4 regions of the Fusibacter sp. JL298sf-3 genome follow, and region 1 is predicted to be linked to each of the others. Evidence: riboswitches for the same ligand, from Rfam matches in the RefSeq annotation. Region 1 holds a riboswitch; each other region holds the start of a gene.
The links. Region 1 has a riboswitch for cobalamin ahead of ACR6HW_RS07445 (energy-coupling factor ABC transporter permease). Riboswitches for the same ligand answer to the same signal wherever they lie in the genome.
Positions count from the first base shown of each region.

Region 2: it holds a riboswitch for cobalamin, as region 1 does, so the genes downstream of both, ACR6HW_RS11120 (ribonucleoside triphosphate reductase) here and ACR6HW_RS07445 (energy-coupling factor ABC transporter permease) in region 1, are expected to answer to the same signal.
Region 3: it holds a riboswitch for cobalamin, as region 1 does, so the genes downstream of both, ACR6HW_RS13495 (ABC transporter substrate-binding protein) here and ACR6HW_RS07445 (energy-coupling factor ABC transporter permease) in region 1, are expected to answer to the same signal.
Region 4: it holds a riboswitch for cobalamin, as region 1 does, so the genes downstream of both, ACR6HW_RS16000 (cobyric acid synthase) here and ACR6HW_RS07445 (energy-coupling factor ABC transporter permease) in region 1, are expected to answer to the same signal.

Region 1 covers NZ_CM132608.1:1,536,011-1,540,479, reverse strand. Annotated here, with positions in the region: gene ACR6HW_RS07465 (hypothetical protein) at 154-456, shown strand; gene ACR6HW_RS07460 (energy-coupling factor ABC transporter ATP-binding protein) at 616-1,359, opposite strand; gene ACR6HW_RS07455 (CbiQ family ECF transporter T component) at 1,372-1,968, opposite strand; gene ACR6HW_RS07450 (energy-coupling factor ABC transporter substrate-binding protein) at 1,961-2,230, opposite strand; gene ACR6HW_RS07445 (energy-coupling factor ABC transporter permease) at 2,227-2,916, opposite strand; cobalamin riboswitch at 3,083-3,269, opposite strand; gene ACR6HW_RS07440 (hypothetical protein) at 3,359-4,267, shown strand; gene ACR6HW_RS07435 (helix-turn-helix transcriptional regulator) at 4,283-4,469, shown strand, end outside.
Region 2 covers NZ_CM132608.1:2,339,819-2,344,287, forward strand. Annotated here, with positions in the region: gene ACR6HW_RS11115 (InlB B-repeat-containing protein) at 1-996, shown strand, start outside; cobalamin riboswitch at 1,418-1,759, shown strand; gene ACR6HW_RS11120 (ribonucleoside triphosphate reductase) at 1,846-3,615, shown strand; gene ACR6HW_RS11125 (4Fe-4S cluster-binding domain-containing protein) at 3,612-4,115, shown strand; gene ACR6HW_RS11130 (thioredoxin family protein) at 4,419-4,469, opposite strand, start outside.
Region 3 covers NZ_CM132608.1:2,855,736-2,860,204, reverse strand. Annotated here, with positions in the region: gene ACR6HW_RS13500 (FecCD family ABC transporter permease) at 1-700, opposite strand, end outside; gene ACR6HW_RS13495 (ABC transporter substrate-binding protein) at 697-1,734, opposite strand; cobalamin riboswitch at 1,840-2,021, opposite strand; gene ACR6HW_RS13490 (methyl-accepting chemotaxis protein) at 2,207-3,931, shown strand; gene ACR6HW_RS13485 (ZIP family metal transporter) at 3,987-4,469, opposite strand, start outside.
Region 4 covers NZ_CM132608.1:3,350,763-3,355,231, forward strand. Annotated here, with positions in the region: tRNA gene ACR6HW_RS15945 (tRNA-Val) at 9-84, shown strand; tRNA gene ACR6HW_RS15950 (tRNA-Gly) at 92-166, shown strand; tRNA gene ACR6HW_RS15955 (tRNA-Gly) at 171-244, shown strand; tRNA gene ACR6HW_RS15960 (tRNA-Lys) at 254-329, shown strand; tRNA gene ACR6HW_RS15965 (tRNA-Cys) at 335-409, shown strand; tRNA gene ACR6HW_RS15970 (tRNA-Arg) at 416-492, shown strand; tRNA gene ACR6HW_RS15975 (tRNA-Val) at 509-584, shown strand; tRNA gene ACR6HW_RS15980 (tRNA-Leu) at 593-676, shown strand; tRNA gene ACR6HW_RS15985 (tRNA-Gly) at 684-758, shown strand; gene ACR6HW_RS15990 (phosphotransferase) at 857-1,819, shown strand; gene ACR6HW_RS15995 (peroxiredoxin) at 1,834-2,280, shown strand; cobalamin riboswitch at 2,338-2,515, shown strand; gene ACR6HW_RS16000 (cobyric acid synthase) at 2,683-4,182, shown strand; gene cbiB (adenosylcobinamide-phosphate synthase CbiB) at 4,179-4,469, shown strand, end outside.

The sequences.
Region 1 (4,469 bases):
TTCCTAAAAGAACTGCTCCACCTTCTTTGGGGAAGGGACAGTTTCTGTTTATGAACAATTTATCGAAATTAAATGAATTTTCTAACGGAAACTTGATTAATCATCATCAAATTGGCTATAATATGAATATAACATACGATAGGGGGTGGTTTGATGAACGTATACAATCCAAGTTCAAGTTTATCCAATATGTGGCGTGCGTACAACAACATGCCGAGTAAAACCACTGCACTAGACCGAATCGTAGAAAAAGAAAAAGCAGCGAGAGAAGCGACTCTCAACCGAGCGATAGCAGAATCAAAGAGTAAAGACCATATAAAATCAAAAATAGTAGAGCCCGGATTTTTTAAAAGATTTGACCAAGCAAAGGCCCAACGTGCAGCGAATACTAAGGAAACCTTGCAGGCGTTTAAACGGTTCCAAGGCAAGGGCATGAAATTTGATCGATATGCTTGATGGCCATGAGTTTTTTTCAAAATTAACTAAGCATGAAAAATGACTAGTACAAGTCTCAACGAGTTGTCCTAGTCATTTTTATATGCTTTTTTTCAATTTGGCGACGCAAGTGACAAACATAGCCTTCAGACGGCGGTGCGCAATCGCTATATGACTTTTTCAACACCTTCTTAGGGAAACCCTCAATGGCAGCTCCAATCGGCATTTTTCCAGGAGTTCGGCATCGGTCATTATGGTCTCTTTGTCACCATGCCCCACCATTTCACCGCGGTGCATGACATAGACGTAGTCGCAAACGTCGTAAATCAAATCCATGTTGTGGCTGGACAATATGATTTTTTTCTCTTGGGCGGTCAATTGACGCATGAGGGCAATCATATCTCTGCGCATTTGAGGGTCCAGGCCTGTTTCCGGTTCATCCATTAAGAGCACATCGCAGGACAGGGCGAGAACCCCTGCGATGGCAATGCGCTTTTTCTGGCCGAAACTCAAGTACTGAATCGGACGCTCTTTCAGATGAAGGCCGTCGACGGCTCTTAGAGCGTTATCTGTAATGTCTGCCACAGTCTTTGCATCGTACCCTAGGTTCCGTGGGCCCATGGACACATCTTGAACGACATCGTTGTAGAAGAGTTGGCGCTCAGGGTCTTGAAAGACGAGGTTGATGGCGCGCCTCAATTGCTTGAGGGCAGCTTTCGAGTAGGTGAGGGGCGAACCGTTAAAATAAAGAGCGCCCGATTGAGGCTTCAACAGGCCGAGCAGGCATTTGAAAAAAGTGGATTTTCCGGCGCCGTTGGCGCCGATAACGCCTATGATATGGCCATTGCTTAAATCAAAATCGACCTTTTGAATGCCGATTGTACCATCGGGGTATTGAAGGGAGAGCCCTTCGCATTTAATCATATAAACCTCTTTCTATTGAAATCCTCTCAAAGACATGGCGTCTTCTAAATCGTTAAATCGTGCAAAAACGCGTAAAAACAAAGTCCCCAGTGTCAGACTCAGTGTTTGAAACACATTTTTAGCTGAAAAAAATCCGAAGCGCATCTGTTGTGCAGTTATCATGTCCGCGGCCTCTTCAATGAAGATAAAGATGAACCGGTAGCAGAGCTCATAGAGTTCTATAAACGCGTCTGGCAGATGCAGTTTTTTTAGAAACTGAGTGAAGTGGTGCATAGGCATTGTGAGGCTGATACTCAGCAGAATCATCAAAGCGCTAAGAGAGCGAACAAAAGTTATGAGTGTTTCTTCTAGCCCTATTTGAAAAAAGATGATTACACAGGAAAAGAACACAAAACTCATAGGGAAGAGCACGAGGAGGGCAAGCTGTTTAAAGGTGATGCGCGTTAACCCTAAAATCAGAAAAGAGGCGCTTAAAATAAGCGCCCCGTAGAGCCATAAATTTTCTATGCTGAGACTTAAGACGAGCAGTGCCAAGTTGGCGCCAATGCGCAAGTTTGGGTAGACGTTCTTGCCCTTGCTCTGGTTGGCGAGGGCATCGATTCTAAGCATGCTTTTTCCCTTTTAGTGTGCCGAGGTAAAAGGCAATGGTCGACGACCCCGCTACGGCAAACAGCGTAAAGAGCAAGCTTTCGATTTCGCCACTTGGCGGTTCCCAAAGCGGTTCAAACCACGGCTCGTAATTTGGGTCGATGGTGGTAATCATTTCTTCCGCTTGACCGTCTGACCCTTCAAAGGCACCACCGGAATTGATCAATAGCGGCGTGGCGATTAAAATGACAAACAAGATCAGTAATAAGCCGTTTTTCTTCATGAGCGTCCTCCTTCGAGCACAGGGAATTGTTTAGAGTCGGCAATTAAGTTGAATACGACAATGGTAAGTAAGCCCTCGGCAACGGCAACAGGCAGTTGTGTCAACATAAAGACGCCCATAAACTTACCGGCTGCGGCGATAAAGCTGTCACCGGGGAACGCGGCGCCAAGTTGAAAACTGGTGACGAGATACGTCGCCAAATTGCCCACAACAGCGGCGATAAAGATGTTGATCTTTTGTCCGACGCCCATTTTCTTTAAGAGTTTGTAGAGACCGAAGGAAACAAACGGTCCGACAACAGCCATACTGACGGCGTTAGCGCCTAAAGTGGTAATGCCGCCGTGGGCAATTAAAAGTGCCTGCATTAAAAGGACGACAGTACCGATGGCCACCATTGGCAGTGGTCCGAGCAAAATGGCACCGAGCCCCATCCCCGTCGGATGTGAGCAACTGCCGACAACTGATGGGATTTTTAAAGATGAGAGCGTAAATGCAAAAGCAGCCATCAGTGCAAATAAGAGTTTGTTGGATGCGTTGGCGCTAAATTGTTTTTTCATGGCGGCGATGCTCATGATAAAAAACGGTGCAAAAATGGCGTACCAAATCAGTGTCCAAAACTGTGGTAAAAAGCCTTCTGCAATGTGCATAGCGGTGCTGCTGCCGAGCAGCGTGTTCAGTGACGACATAAAATCCTCCTTATACTTCAATCGACTTCGCCAGAGGGGACAGTTTTATGACCGGCAAAAAGCATTGCCGAATAAACAACCGCGTTGTTTAAACAAAAAAACACATCCACAAGGGATGTGTTCATACATTCAAAATGACTGTACCCGTAAACCTCCCTCCGAAGCTACATGTTCTAACGTTACGGCAGGTCTCCTGGCTCGGAAATCATCCTACTTTCTCGCCTTCCCGATGCTGTGCATCAGTGGCCGTGAGAGTTCGTACTTCCTTACAGTAGCGGGGGCTGCTGAGGACTTTCACCTCATTCCCTTTTAACTTGTCGATTTAAGACAAGACCGGTAACTAAATATATGATGACATATTGTTAACAACATGTCAACTATTTTGAGCAGATCTGTGATAAGATAAAAGCAGTGTTAACGAAATTCGGGGGGATAAATAACGATGTTTTTTTTAATTTTAGCAACGATGTGTAGCGCCGCCATAGCGCTGATTTTCAAGTTTACTGAAAGTCGGGAGACAAACCGCTACGCCATTACCAGTGCCAACTACTTCTTTGCCAGCGCGGTGAGTCTGGCCATGGTCTTACAGCAAAAACTGTATGCCTTTGAGGTTTCAGGGGACGGACTTGTTACGGCGTTCACAAGTGCAGTGCGCGGTGACGAGGTAATGGGCGCCGCCGGAAGTTTTTACTTTGCCTTAGCTTTCGGCGGGGTGAGCGGCATCTTTTTCTTCTTGTCGTTTGTCTTTTACCAACGCTGTGTTAAGCAGTATGGCGCGGGGCTCTCGGGAACATTTGCGAAAATGGGCATTTTAGTGCCGATGGTACTTTCACTGGTGTTGTGGAAGGAACTTCCCACGACACTTCAATGGTTCGGCATCGCACTGTCGTTGATGGCAATTGTCGTGGTCAATGTGTCAAAAAATAAGGCACGGCGATTTAATTGGCAAGCGGGTCTGCTGTTGCTGTTCACCTTTGGGGGCCTAGCGGAGTTCTCCACAAAGGTGTTTCAAAAATACGCTTTAACGGCCTATAAAGACGTCTTTTTATGCGCTGTCTTCTTTGTCGCCTTTGTTATCAGTGCCCTGTATTGCTATGCGACGAAGAAAAAGGTTGTGATGAGAGACATTCTGCTGGGCTTTTGTGTCGGACTGCCCAACTTGTTTTCATCATACTTTTTAATTTTAGCACTTGAATCGGTGAAGACATCGGTGGCGTTTCCGCTTTACAGCGCCGGGAGTATTGTATTGATTACCCTTGGCAGCCGCCTGCTCTTTGGAGAAGCGGTACCGACAAAAAACAAATGGGCCATTGGCCTAACTGTGGTGGCATTGGCTCTATTAAACGCTTAGAAAGGGGTGTGCACGATGAAGCTCTATCGTCTTATGGGGATTTTGCTCATGCTGGAAAATTACAATAAAATGACGGCTAAGCAGCTGGCTGAACACTTTGAAGTGTCCGTGCGCACCATTTACAGAGACCTCGATGCTTTGTCTATTGCCGGCTACGATATTGTAACCGAGTCCGGCACAGGCGGCGGCATATGGCTACAGA
Region 2 (4,469 bases), 800 kb from region 1:
ACAGACGGTACAGAAGTCACTGTAACGGCAACACCTGCAGACGGCTGGACATTCGTCGGCTGGGAAGGTGATGCAAGCGGCGGCTCAAGCACAACTGTGACAATGAATGCAGACAAATCGGTAACGGCTGTCTTTGAAGAAACGCAAACGACACCGGATCCTGATCCGGTAACAGAATACACACTTTCTACTGGCGTAACCGGCCAAGGCTCCGTATCAGGTGGCGGCACGTATACAGAAGGTACAGAAGTCACTGTAACGGCAACACCAGCAGAGGGCTGGACATTCGTCGGCTGGGAAGGTGATGCAAGCGGCGGCTCAAGCACAACTGTGACAATGGATTCAGACAAATCGGTAACGGCTGTCTTTGAAGAAACGCAAACGACACCGGATCCCGATCCTAATCCGGACCCAGATCCAACACCGGATCCCGATCCGGAACCGGTCGACCCGACACCAGTCGATCCAACACCTACACCAGAACCGGAACCAGAACCAGTTCCAGCGGGCCCACAAGGGTTTGTAGAAGTCAGCTACATCGATCAAGACGGTTCGGAATTGGCATCTGCTTTTACCTTCTCAGGTGAAATCGGCACCAATTACGGCACATCGGCGAGATCGTTCAGTGGTTACGAACTGGTAGAGTCACCGTCTAACGCATCAGGTACTTTTGCTGACGGCACGATCTCAGTCACTTACAGATACTCAGACGGCTCAGATGAAGTCGAGCTCGAAGTAGAAGAAACGCCACTTGGCCCTGCTATCGACACGACAGAAGAAACGCCTGAAACGACAGAACCGGTTGTCGAAGAAACTGAGACAACAGAAGAAACAGAAACCCCTGTGGAAGTACCGGAAGGTGAGATTGTTCTCATCGATGAAACCACACCGGAAGGCCCTGCGGCATTGCCTAAGACAGGTCAACTGCCAATAAGCCTCTACTTCGGTATCGGTAGTATCCTTTCAGCAGCAGGTGTTTATTTAAGAAGAAAATAAAGTGAGATAGAGCCAAAGGCTGTCCCGAAGGGGACAGCCTTTGGCATGTGTGTTTAAAGGGACGGTTCTTTTGTGCCGTTGGTGGCAAAAAGGGCCGTGTGAAAAGGATGTACACCGTGAAAAATCAAAGGCTGTGGCCTGTGTACGGTGCATTTGGCGCCTTCGGTACGGCTTATGTGAAAGAGACGGCGGCAACAAAGAGTTCAGAGGCATTTTAAATGGAGAGATGCGGTAGAAAAGAGGCGTTTACGAACGTTTAGAGGCCGTTGGGGGTGTGGTAAAAATGGAAAAAACCAGTGGATTCCGGCACAAAAGAACCGTCCCCCCTTGACAATTAATTCACTTAGCGCTACAATCAAATTAGCTACAAATTGTGCATATGTGGATAAAAAACGCCACTTATCCACAATATATTGTAATACAACTGTATAGCATCTTTGGTGCGTACTTGAGAAATCAGGGCGCTTAAAAGGGAAGATTGGTGCAAAGCCAACGCGGTCCCGCCACTGTAAAAGACTGCAACGCTCATACCTCTGTGAAAACGGGAAGGGAGCGATTGCTAGTGTACTGTCTCGTTGAGATTTAATTAAAAATGCCAGATAGTCTGTATCCGTGCAAGGCAAAATATCGACGACAATGCGGGACGTTGTCGAGAGATTTTAACGCCGCAATGATGCAGAATAGATGAGCAGTTTTTTAATTGTGAACGATACAGTACACTACTGTCTTGAGCCAGGAGACCTGCCTGAGATGTGAGAACGCTAAAGCTCACGAGGATGAGACATGCGAACAAGCGCCGTCACCGGCGTCAGTTCCCTGTGTATTCGTGTCTTAAAGACACTTTTTTTTATGCGACAAGGAGGAAGGGCAATGCTCAAAAGCAAAGATATCGTGGAATCGTATTTACTTAAAAGCGACTGGCGGGTCAAAGAAAACTCAAACTCACCGTTTTCATTTGGCGCCTTAAACAAACATATAGCGGCAGAAGTCTCCAAAGACTATTGGCTCAGAGAAGTGTACCCAAAGGCCATTGCAGAGGGTTACATAAAGGGCGATTACCACATACACGACCTCGGCGGCATCACCCTCTACTGTTGCGGCTACTCGCTGAGAAGCGTCATACGCAAAGGGGTTCAAGGGGTTCCCAATATTCCGACGTCCACGCCGGCGAAACACTTTGCCTCTATACTCAACCAGTTGGCCAACCTCATCACCGTCTTTCAAAATGAAATCATGGGTGCCGTGGCCTTCAGTTCCGTCGACACCTATTTGGCGCCGTTTATCAAAGAAGACGGCCTCTCGTACGAAGATGTCAAACAGAACCTGCAAAACTTCATCTTCTCCATAAACTCCAATTCCAGAGGTGGCGCAGAGCCTGCTTTTAGCAACATCACACTGGATTTGACGCCGCCAAAAGACCTCATCGACCAAAGCGTCTACGTCGGGGACGGACAGCTGGACTACACTTATCGCGCCTGCCAAGAAGAAATGAACCTCTTCAACCGAGCGTTTTACGAGTTGATGAACACAGGGGATGCCAACGGCAGACCGTTTGCGTATCCGATTCCCACCTACAACATTCACGAGCGCTTTGACTTCGACAACCCGCTCAACGACGCCCTCTGGGAAATGGCAGGCAAATTCGGCTACCCGTATTTTGCCAACTTCATCAACAGCGACATGAGCCCTGAAGATGCGCGCAGCATGTGCTGTCGCCTGCGACTGGACCTCCGAGAACTGGAGCGCAAAAACGGGGGACTTTTCGGCGCAGGAGAAAGCACGGGCTCCATTGGCGTCGTCACATTGAACATGGCGCGGTACGGCTATAGGGCCAAAACCAAAGCCGAACTGTTCGACCTCATCGACTGCAACATGACCCTTGCGAAAGAGAGCCTCGAAATCAAGCGTGCCTTCCTTCAAGAAAACGTACTGGACGCCGGCCTCATTCCGGCATTCAGCACTTATGTCGGCACTTTTGACAACCACTTCAGCACCATAGGCCTCGTGGGCCTCAACGAAATGTGCGAGAACTTCCTCGGCAAAGACATCTTAGACGAAGCGTCCAGTGCGTTGGTCCTGGAAGTGCTCCATCACATGCGCGAAAAACTGAAGGACTTTCAAGAAGAAACCGAGCACCTCTATAACCTCGAGGCGACACCGGCAGAATCCACCGCCTACAGATTGGCGCGAAAAGACAAAGCACAGTACCCCGACATCTTGACACAAGGTACCGACGAACAGCCGTACTACACCAACAGCTGTCATATTCCGGTAAACAAAGTCGAATCGATACATCAGGTTTTCGAACACCAAGAGCCGATACAATTGTTGTTTACAGGGGGCACCGTCATCCACGTGTTCTTGGGCTCTCCGGTGTCCGGTGAAAAGGCCAAACACATCGTCAAAACCGTCTGTGAGCGGTACAAAGTGCCTTACGTGAGCCTTTCCCCGGTAAACCATTACTGTACGGCACACGGCTATATCGACGGCGCAGTGGACACCTGTCCCATCTGTGGCGAAACCGTGGAAAAATACCAGCGCATCACCGGCTATCTGCGCAATGTCAAATACTTTAACGACGGCAAAAAACAAGAGTTCATAGAGAGGCGACAGCTATGAAAATTCGATACAAATGCATCGAGCACGAACGCGTCGAAGACGCGCCTTTCGTCGGTGCGCTCATCGGTGCCATCGGGTGCCGCATTGGATGTAAGGACTGTTTTAACGCCCCGCTCAAGCAGCTGCCGACGCTGTTTGAAGACGTCGAAGCGGTGCTGGACGCCGTACAGAGCAACCCGTTTAACGAGGGGCTGATCTTCGGCGGTCTCGAGTGGTCAGAGCAACCGGAGGAACTGGTGGCACTGGCTTCAGAAGCGCTGAACAGAGGGCTGAAAGTCATGGTATACACAGGCCTCACACTGGAGGCGTTTCTCAAGAGCGTCCCTGCCATCGACAGCTTGGAAGGGACACTCTACCTGAAATACGGCAGCTTTAATGTGACGGCGCTCAGCACCGACCATCTGGACCACGGCGTCAAGCTGGCGAGCACCAATCAGCACATCGCTACTTTAAGGGACGGTTCTTTTGTGCACGATTCCACTAGTATTTACCATATTTAGGCGCCTAGCAATGCGTGGACAGCTTGTGTAATGGGTTGACAGATATAAGACTAAATCCTTATAAAAACTATATTATTAGAGGCGCCATTCCAAAGTAATCGCCTGAGGGCAGCAGAACAAGGGACACCGCGATTTTTATGAGGTGTAGGTGTTTTCAAAAGTGGTGGTTGAGCTGTTTTAGGCTGCCGCACCACAAGTGTATGAAACGACAAAAACCGCTCGAGAGAGCGGTTTTGCTGTTGTTTGGCATTAAGTTTTATCCGTAGACGGCATATGAAGTGCACAAAAGAACCGTCCCTTTGGTTACAGCAACTTTTCTATAGCGCTGGCGGACAACACTTTGCCCGTAGCCAC
Region 3 (4,469 bases), 1.3 Mb from region 1:
CGCCTAAGAGCATTAAATTTAGTGTACGCCACTGACTGATAAAAAACACGGTGACCAAAACCGTCAGCAACGCCAAAATCTTTAAAGAGTCCCATTTGGCACCGGAGACACTGCCCATTAACCAGTAGGCGATGCTGCGAATGCCTTCGCGGTCGTCTGAAAAATAGATGACAAAACTCGAAATAGAAGAGCTCACCGTGCTGAGGGCCATCCCCGCTAAAATCAGGCGCGTACCGCTGGTCTTCCCGCGTATCCCCGCCAAAGTCAGCACCAACAGCGCGGTACAGAAAGCCCCTATAAACGCACAGATGCCGACAAAATTCGGCCCAAAAAAAGTACCGATGCCCGCGGCGAGAGCGAGAGTCGCCCCGAGAGAGGCGCCAGAGGATATCCCGAGGATGTAGGGGTCGGCAAGTGGGTTTTTCACCACAGCTTGCATAACAACACCGGATATGGAAAGGCCCACGCCGACCAAAAGGGCCAACAGCACCCGCGGCAGCCTTATATAAAACACAATGTCTTCCGTGCCTCTTTCAAACGTTTTCAGCAGGGTATCGTCATGGGCAATTTTACCGTAAATGACACCAAAAACATCTCCAACCGGTATGTTGACACTGCCGATGGAGACCGAGACGAGGACAGAGCCCACCAGTACTACGACCAGTAGGCTCAAAATTACAGTCATTTTAAATGGCTTCATTTCTCTGGGTAAAGCCCTTTGATAATCGATTGAATCCCGTCGAGTGTACGGATACCACTTGCGTACACTTCGCTAAGCATAATAGGGTGAACGCGTCCATTTTCAATTGCTTGGATGCTCTTAAGCCCTTCGTTGTTTAGAAGACTCTCCAACGCTTGGTCTCTGACGATTGCGTCACCGTAGTAGACGGTGAAAATAACTTCCGGATTCAAAGCGACCAAATCTTCCGAACCGATTTTGCCGTTTTCTCTAGCGACGAGGTCTGCACCGACTTTCGTAGCAATGTCCCCGCCGATGCTGTCTTCACCGTAAATTCTGTACACGCCGTCTTTTTGAACTTCGAGGATAACGGTCTTAACCTTTTCTTTGTCGGCGACATACGCCTGTGCTGAAGCAATTTCTGCTTTCATATTTTCGACAATGGCTTTCGCTTTCTCTTCCACATCGAAAATCTTGCCTATATTTAAAATATCTTCGTACTCGTTGTCAAGGGTGTTGGGTTGAATCACACCACTGTTTTGTGCCATGTATGTGTTGATGTCTCTTTCGTGCCAAAACGACACATCGCCGAGGTTCTTTTCGCCGAACAGTGAAAACCAGCTGAGGATAAAGTCCGGTTGAAGGCCAATGACTTCTTCCTTGCTAATGCGTTGATCGTAATAGGTCACATTTTCAAAAGCCGATTGCAGTTCTGTTTTCACCTCATGGTCCAGCCCGGACGCCGCCACAATTTTATCTTCTAAGCCAAGTGCCAAAAGTGTCTCTATCGAGTTTTGGTAAACGGCAATTACGCGCTCAGGCGCCTTTTCAAATGTAATCTCTACCGGTTCTTTTGCGTAGTTGTACGTCGTAATAGTCACAGGGTAATGTGCCTCTGCACCATCTGCTGTTTCATCAGGTGCTTTCTCAGCGTCGGCTTCTTTCGTCGTATCCGTTGGCGTCGTAGGCGTCTCTTTCGCGGAGTCGTCCGCTCCGCATCCGGCAAGTGAAAAAAGCAACACAAATGCCATCAATAAGGTACTCAGTTTTTTCATCTTCTTCTCCTTAGTCTTTTGTGTGCATAAAAAAACCCTTACCACAGACGGCAAGGGTTGAATAATCGCTTTATCGCGAAACAGCCCCCTCCATCGTCCGTGGAGTATCGGTGCGTTTGCAAGGCAGGTCTTCTGACTCTAGTCTCATCATTTTATACGCCTTCCCGGTCACCCAGTGGCTTTCGTATAAAACTCCTCTATTACAGCGGCGGGACCGTGTTGGATTTTCACCAAACTTCCCTTTTAATGACGTGCAGGACACGCCAACCTCGCAACCTATTTTTTTAAGTCATTTGATTATACCCAACATCTTATACAAAGTCAAGCAATAGCCGGTTGCCCGGTCATAATATTTGTAAACACATTATTAATATTGCAAACTTTTAAACAGATGAATTGACAACTTTGTGAAAAAAGATTACGCTACCAATAGGTTATCACTATAAAATATTACGGAGGCATTGCTACGACCATGAAAAAGCAAAAAACGAAAAAGCTCGGTCGACAGATTACAACGAGAATTATGTTGGTTATGACCCTCTTGTTTCTCGTCGTCGGCATCGTCGTGACTTCTTTTATTTTTGACAACGTCTCGACACTTGCCAAACTCTCCTTTAACGCCGTCGGCACCGGGCTTGAAAAAAGCTTCAGCCACATGACATCCGACGGGCTATGGGACGAAACAAACAGTGATTACGGTACCTTTGAACGCATTAAGGAAGAAATCGTCGCTCTTGAAAAAGACATCTCTGCAGTATCTGACAGATTGCATATATTGACGAAAAAAGACGGGGCATGGGTGTACCTCTACGGCATTGAAAACGGGAAATTTCATGACACCGGAGACCCGCTTGCCGAGGTCTCTGAAGATCTCGAAAAGGCGTATGCCACCGGTACGGCCACTGGCACCGATTTGTCCGGAAAGTTTTTACTCAACCGAAAGCCCCTGGATTTCTATTTCCCCGCTGAAACAGCTGACGGCGAAAGACTCGTCATTCACACCACCATCAAAACCGATTTAATTTGGTTGGTCATCGGCGGTATCATCGGGTCTTTTGTCGCCTTACTCCTCCTCGTACTGGCCACTGTAAACATCGTCGTAAGTATTATCGTTAAAGCTGAGATGCGGTCGATGCAAACACTGGTTGAAAAAGTTGAGGAGATATCAAATCTCGAAGGCGATCTCACTAAGCGCATTGAAATTAAGAGCAACAACGAAATCGGTCAAATGGCCACGCACATCAACCAACTGCTCGACACCATTCAGGGTTTGATGTCCACCATTCGCCAATCGTCTGCACAGCTTACAGAAAATACGGCGAGCTTTACCGCCATGCTCGAAGAAGCAGAGAGCAACGCCCTTGTTATTGAAACCGCCATGGAGGCAAGCGACGCCACCATTGCAACGCGCACCGAATCCACGCGGCGCGTTGTCGACCAGGTGGCCCAAATCAACGATGCCATCACACAAGTGGCGGAACACACGGCCTCTCTCAGCACAGTGGCCATCAAAACTTCTGAAAGTGCCGAAGACGGGACGACACTAATGACCGAGATGCGCCAGTTCGTCGACGAGACGGTCTCACAAGTTTCCGGAACCGGTGAAAAGGTCGCCGAGCTCAAGGCGGAATCTTTGGCCATCAGCTCCATTGTCACCAGCATCCGAAACATCGCCAGTCAAACCAATATGCTCGCACTTAACGCCTCTATAGAAGCGGCTCGAGCCGGTGAACAGGGACGCGGTTTCGCCGTGGTGGCAGAAGAAGTCCGGAAACTCGCCGAAGAATCCGCCGAACAAGTGACTTCTATTGAAGCCCTCATTGTCAACATTCAAGAGCGCATCGACACCACGCAAGTTTCAATGGGCAAAACCCTAGCGCTGATTGAAAAGGAACACGAAATGGTAGGCAATGTAGAAGGGCAGTTTACAGCTATTGCCGCCGATATCGCCCAAGTGACGGCCATGGTACAAGAGATGCACGGGGCCACCGAGGAAATTACGGCGTTCAGCGATACCGTCAACAGCGAAATGAACGCGCTCAACACCTCGTTTGATCTCAGTGACAGCAGTGTTGAAGAAGTGATGAACAAAGTTATCGCTCAAAATCAAAACATCGGCCAACTCGCCGACGAAATCGAAGGACTGAGCACACTGTCCGCCGCCCTTTCAAAAATAATTGAAAAATTAAAACTGTAACCCTAAAAAAAACGTCGACAAGCGCTTGTTAAACTGCGCTGTGCCGACGTTTTTTTTAACCTAAAGCCACATCTAAAATCATCATTACCGTAAAGCCGAGCATGGTGCCGATGGTCGCTACATCTGTCTTTGAGCCGCCTTCTTCCCGCTGGGCTTCTGGAATCAGTTCCTCTATAACCACGTAAATCATCGCCCCTGCGGCAAAGGCCAATGCATAGGGCAATATCGGTTGCATACGGGTGACTGCAAACGCACCGACAACCCCTGCCATCGGTTCCACAATGCCGCTGGCCTGGCCGTATAAAAACGCTTTCTTACGACTGAAACCTTCCCGCCTCAACGGAATGGATACAGCAGCCCCCTCAGGAAAGTTTTGAAGACCGATACCGATGGCGAGGGCAATAGCGCCCGCCAGCGTTGCAGAAGATCCAATGCCTTTTGCAGCGGCGCCAAAGGCGACCCCGACGGCCAACCCTTCCGGAATGTTGTGAAGCGTAATGGCCAATACCAGCAGAACACTGCGTTGCCAGTTGGTCTT
Region 4 (4,469 bases), 1.8 Mb from region 1:
TCACATCCGGGAGTATAGCTCAGCTGGGAGAGCATCTGCCTTACAAGCAGGAGGTCATAGGTTCGATCCCTATTACTCCCACCAAAATTATGCGGAAGTGGCTCAGTGGTAGAGCATCGCCTTGCCAAGGCGAGGGTCGCGAGTTCGAATCTCGTCTTCCGCTCCAATGCGCGGGTGTAGCTCAATGGTAGAGCTCCGGCCTTCCAAGCCGGCCATGAGAGTTCGATTCTCTTCACCCGCTCCAGCGCACAATGGTCCATTAGCTCAGTCGGTAGAGCACCTGACTTTTAATCAGGGTGTCCCGCGTTCGAGTCGCGGATGGATCACCAAGCACGGCGGCGTGGCCAAGTGGTAAGGCACAGGTCTGCAAAACCTCTATTCACCAGTTCGAATCTGGTCGCCGCCTCCAATACGTGCACCCTTAGCTCAATCGGATAGAGTGTCTGACTACGAATCAGAAGGTTAGGGGTTCGACTCCCTTAGGGTGCACCATTTTTTATTTTTCAGCGGGAGTATAGCTCAGCTGGGAGAGCATCTGCCTTACAAGCAGGAGGTCATAGGTTCGATCCCTATTACTCCCACCAACAAAATAGCGGGTATGGCGGAATTGGCAGACGCGCTAGACTTAGGATCTAGTGACTGGTTCGTGGGGGTTCAAGTCCCTCTACCCGCACCAAAATTACGCGGAAGTGGCTCAGTGGTAGAGCATCGCCTTGCCAAGGCGAGGGTCGCGAGTTCGAATCTCGTCTTCCGCTCCAGTAAACACACATGAAAATGTGTGTTTTTTTTATTTACACCTAGACGCCCTTTAAAGAGATAAGCTATAATGAAGAAAACGGTGGGGAAGGAGGACATCATGAATTACGATTTTGCATTTGTAATTGACGACATCTTCACCAAGCGCAATTTTGGTTCTGTAAAGGCAATATTGCCATGTGGCAATCACGATTTAAAGCGGAACATGGTCTATAAGGTACATACGTCAGGCGGTCAGTATGTGATTAAGTTTTTCTATAAGCCAGGCAAGTGTATGCGAGAACTCAATGCACTTTCATACTATCAGCCTCCGGAGTTAAGTATTTTGGCCAATGGCGTGACAGCCGATCATACCGAATGGATTATATACAACCATATAGAAGGGGAACTCCTCGACCGAAAGCTTAAACAGCTGAAGGACGACGAGATGAAGTGTATTTTTAATGGGATTGGCTATGAGATGGGACGCCTGCATCAAGCGCACGCGTTCGATTACTTCGGAGATTGGGACTCGGCCAAGAAAAGTCCGATTAAAGCGTATGTTCCCTTTATGAAAATGGAGGTTGAACGCATCGTTACCAATATAAATGCGCAGACATTACCTGGAATCGAGATACTGAGAGACAGTATACGCGTCTTAAAATCGGAAATGAAGCATATAGAGCCTATTGGCCATGGCCGTTTGTGTCATCGTGATTTGGACGGGCGGAACATATTAATTGACCAAAGAAATGGTGTATATGTTTTTAAAACATTTTTAGATTTTGAAAAATGTGTCGTCGATAATTGTTATAATGATGTTATAGGTCTTTTTAGAAAATATTTTTTAGATTATCCTTATTTGTTAAAACCTTTTTTTAATGGGTATAAAGAGACCGGTATGTTAACATCAGATTTTTATAAGTCCTTTCGGTTTTTGCTTTACAAAAATGGCTTGCACATTTGCAGCTGGACGTATTCGTACTCGAAAAGCTATTACCATGAAGGCCTTGATTTTCTTAAGAAGTTGCTTGAAAAAGATCGAACAGGCAGCGTATACGGTGAGTTAGATGAAATCTATTAAGGAGGGTTATTGCCATGATGTATGAAGGCGCGCTAAAGTGTACAAACGATGCGGTTGATTCGTTTGAGGCATTGAGAAATCAGAAATTTATTCTTTACGCGTATCCAAAGGACAACACGTCGGGGTGTACGTTTGAAGCGTTGGCATTTGCAGAGCACTATGATGCTTTTAAGGCGTTGGGTTATGAAGTCATCGGTGTCAGCAAAGATACTTTAGGCACCCATAAGAATTTTATTAAAAAGCACAATCTCCCATTTTCTTTAATCAGCGATGTGGAACGCGAGCTCTTAGCGCACTTTGACTTGGTAGTCGAAAAGAAAATGTATGGTAAACCGGTGAAAGGGACTCAACGCTCTACATTTGTGTTTCACGAGGGCCTCGAACTCGTAAAAGCCTTTAGAGAAGTGGACCCCAAGACACATGTTCCCGAAGTGCTGGCTTTTGTTCAAAATTTGGGGTAGTGTGTCGCCCTCTTTTAGACCTATTGACAAGAGCGTGTGAAATGTCTATAATAAAAAAGAATTGAATACGATTAAGGTGCTTAGCAAAGCTAAGAGGGAAATAGGTTAAAGTCCTATGCAGCCCCCGCTACTGTAAATAGTGATGAAATTCTAGAACCACTGAGCGCAAGCTTGGGAAGGGTGAAGAGTAAGATGAGCTATGAGCCAGGAAACCTGCCTTAATTGAAATCAGCAACTTCGGTGGGAAGTCTTGTGAACATGCTTATGAGCAATCATATTCAGGCACATGTCTTTTGGCATGTGCTTTTTTAGTTCACTTTATTAGGAAGTCATAGAGCGGTGATGCTGCTCAAAAGGCTCAAGTGAGTTGCGTGGTGAGAGAAAGAGTGGTATAGGGGAAATATGTCTAAAAAAATTATGTTTCAAGGTACGGGGTCATCTGTCGGTAAGAGCATCTTAGTGACAGCCGTTTGCAGAATACTAAACAATCGAGGACAGAAGGTTGCACCGTTTAAATCTCAAAATATGGCGCTTAACTCTTTTGTGACAAAAGAGGGGCTCGAAATGGGACGCGCTCAAGTCGTCCAAGCGGAAGCCGCCCGCATTGAACCCGATGTCCGAATGAACCCAATTTTGTTAAAGCCCACTAGCGATGTGGGCAGCCAAGTTATTTTACACGGTAGAGTGAAGGACAATATGCGTGCAAGTGCTTATTTTTCTATAAAAAATGAGTTGGCGCCTGAAGTTGTCAAGGCGTTTAAGTCTTTGGAAGAATCGTATGAAACCATTGTTATTGAAGGTGCCGGCTCGCCTGCGGAAATTAATCTCCGCTCGAGAGACATTGTCAATATGGGACTTGCCGAAATGGTAGACACCGATGTCATCCTCGTCGGCGACGTCGATAGAGGGGGCGTGTTCGCCGCCCTTTACGGGACGTATGCCTTGCTAAGTGACTCTGAGCAAAAACGTGTTAAGGGCTTTGTTATCAACAAGTTCAGAGGCGATGTCTCTCTGCTTATGCCGGGGGTTGAAATGCTTGAAGAGAAAATCGGCATCCCGTGTCTAGGGGTCATTCCCTATATACAAAATATCAACATCGACGATGAAGACAGCGTCGCGTCGAGACTCACCGATAGACAGTACGAAGGGGTTAAAATCGGCGTCGTCAGATTGCCTTACATGTCTAACTTTTCGGATTTTAACTGTTTCGATTTCCACCAAGACGTATCGCTAAACTACGTGACGGCAACAGACGATTTGCTCGACTACGATTTACTCGTTATTCCCGGGAGCAAGAACACACTTGTGGATATGAAGCATTTGGTTGACTCCGGTATGGCGCAGGCCATTTACAGAGCGCATCGCAAGAAGATACCGATTATCGGCATTTGTGGTGGCTATCAAATACTTGGGAAAAAGCTACACGACCCCTTTGCTGTGGAATCTGGCTTAAAGACGATTAACGGCCTTGGTTTGCTCGATGTCGAGACGACGATGTACGAGGAGAAGAGAACGGTACAGTCTACGACAACACTCACTAATGATTTCCTCGGGATGGGGCTTGTAGAGGCCTCTGTGAAGGGCTATGAAATTCATATGGGCAAAACAAAGGCGCTCTCTGAAGAAGCGGTTCCGTTTCTTTTAAATGCAGAAGGCGAAGTCGATGGGCATGTCGATGCAGAAGGCATGGTTGTGGGCACTTATCTCCACGGTATCTTTGACAACGATGCCTTTAGGAACGCTTTAATTAAGAAATTACGAGGCAGCGGTGCAGCCGACGAGTCACTGAGCTTTGAAGAAATGAAAGTTCAAGCTTATGACAGACTCGTCGAGATTGTACAACCTCATTTAGATATGCAGAAGCTGGATAGCATTCTGAACGAATCGAGACAGACGCCATGATACAAATTTTGTTTGGCATCGGTTTGGATTCATTAATAGGTGATCCTCCTAATTGGCCGCATCCAGTTAGGTTTATCGGTTGGGCTATAAAGCAACTTGAAAAAGTTGTCCGCAGAGGTTTTAAAAATCTTTACGTGGGCGGTTTTTTCCTTTTGGTGCTGACGTGGGGCGTGACACTTGCGCCCCTTGTCGCACTAAAAGCTATAGCCCCTCCCTTTTTTTATTTTATCGTACAGCTGTATTTGGCATACAGTCTGCTGGCAACCAAGTGTTTAGCAGACGAAGGC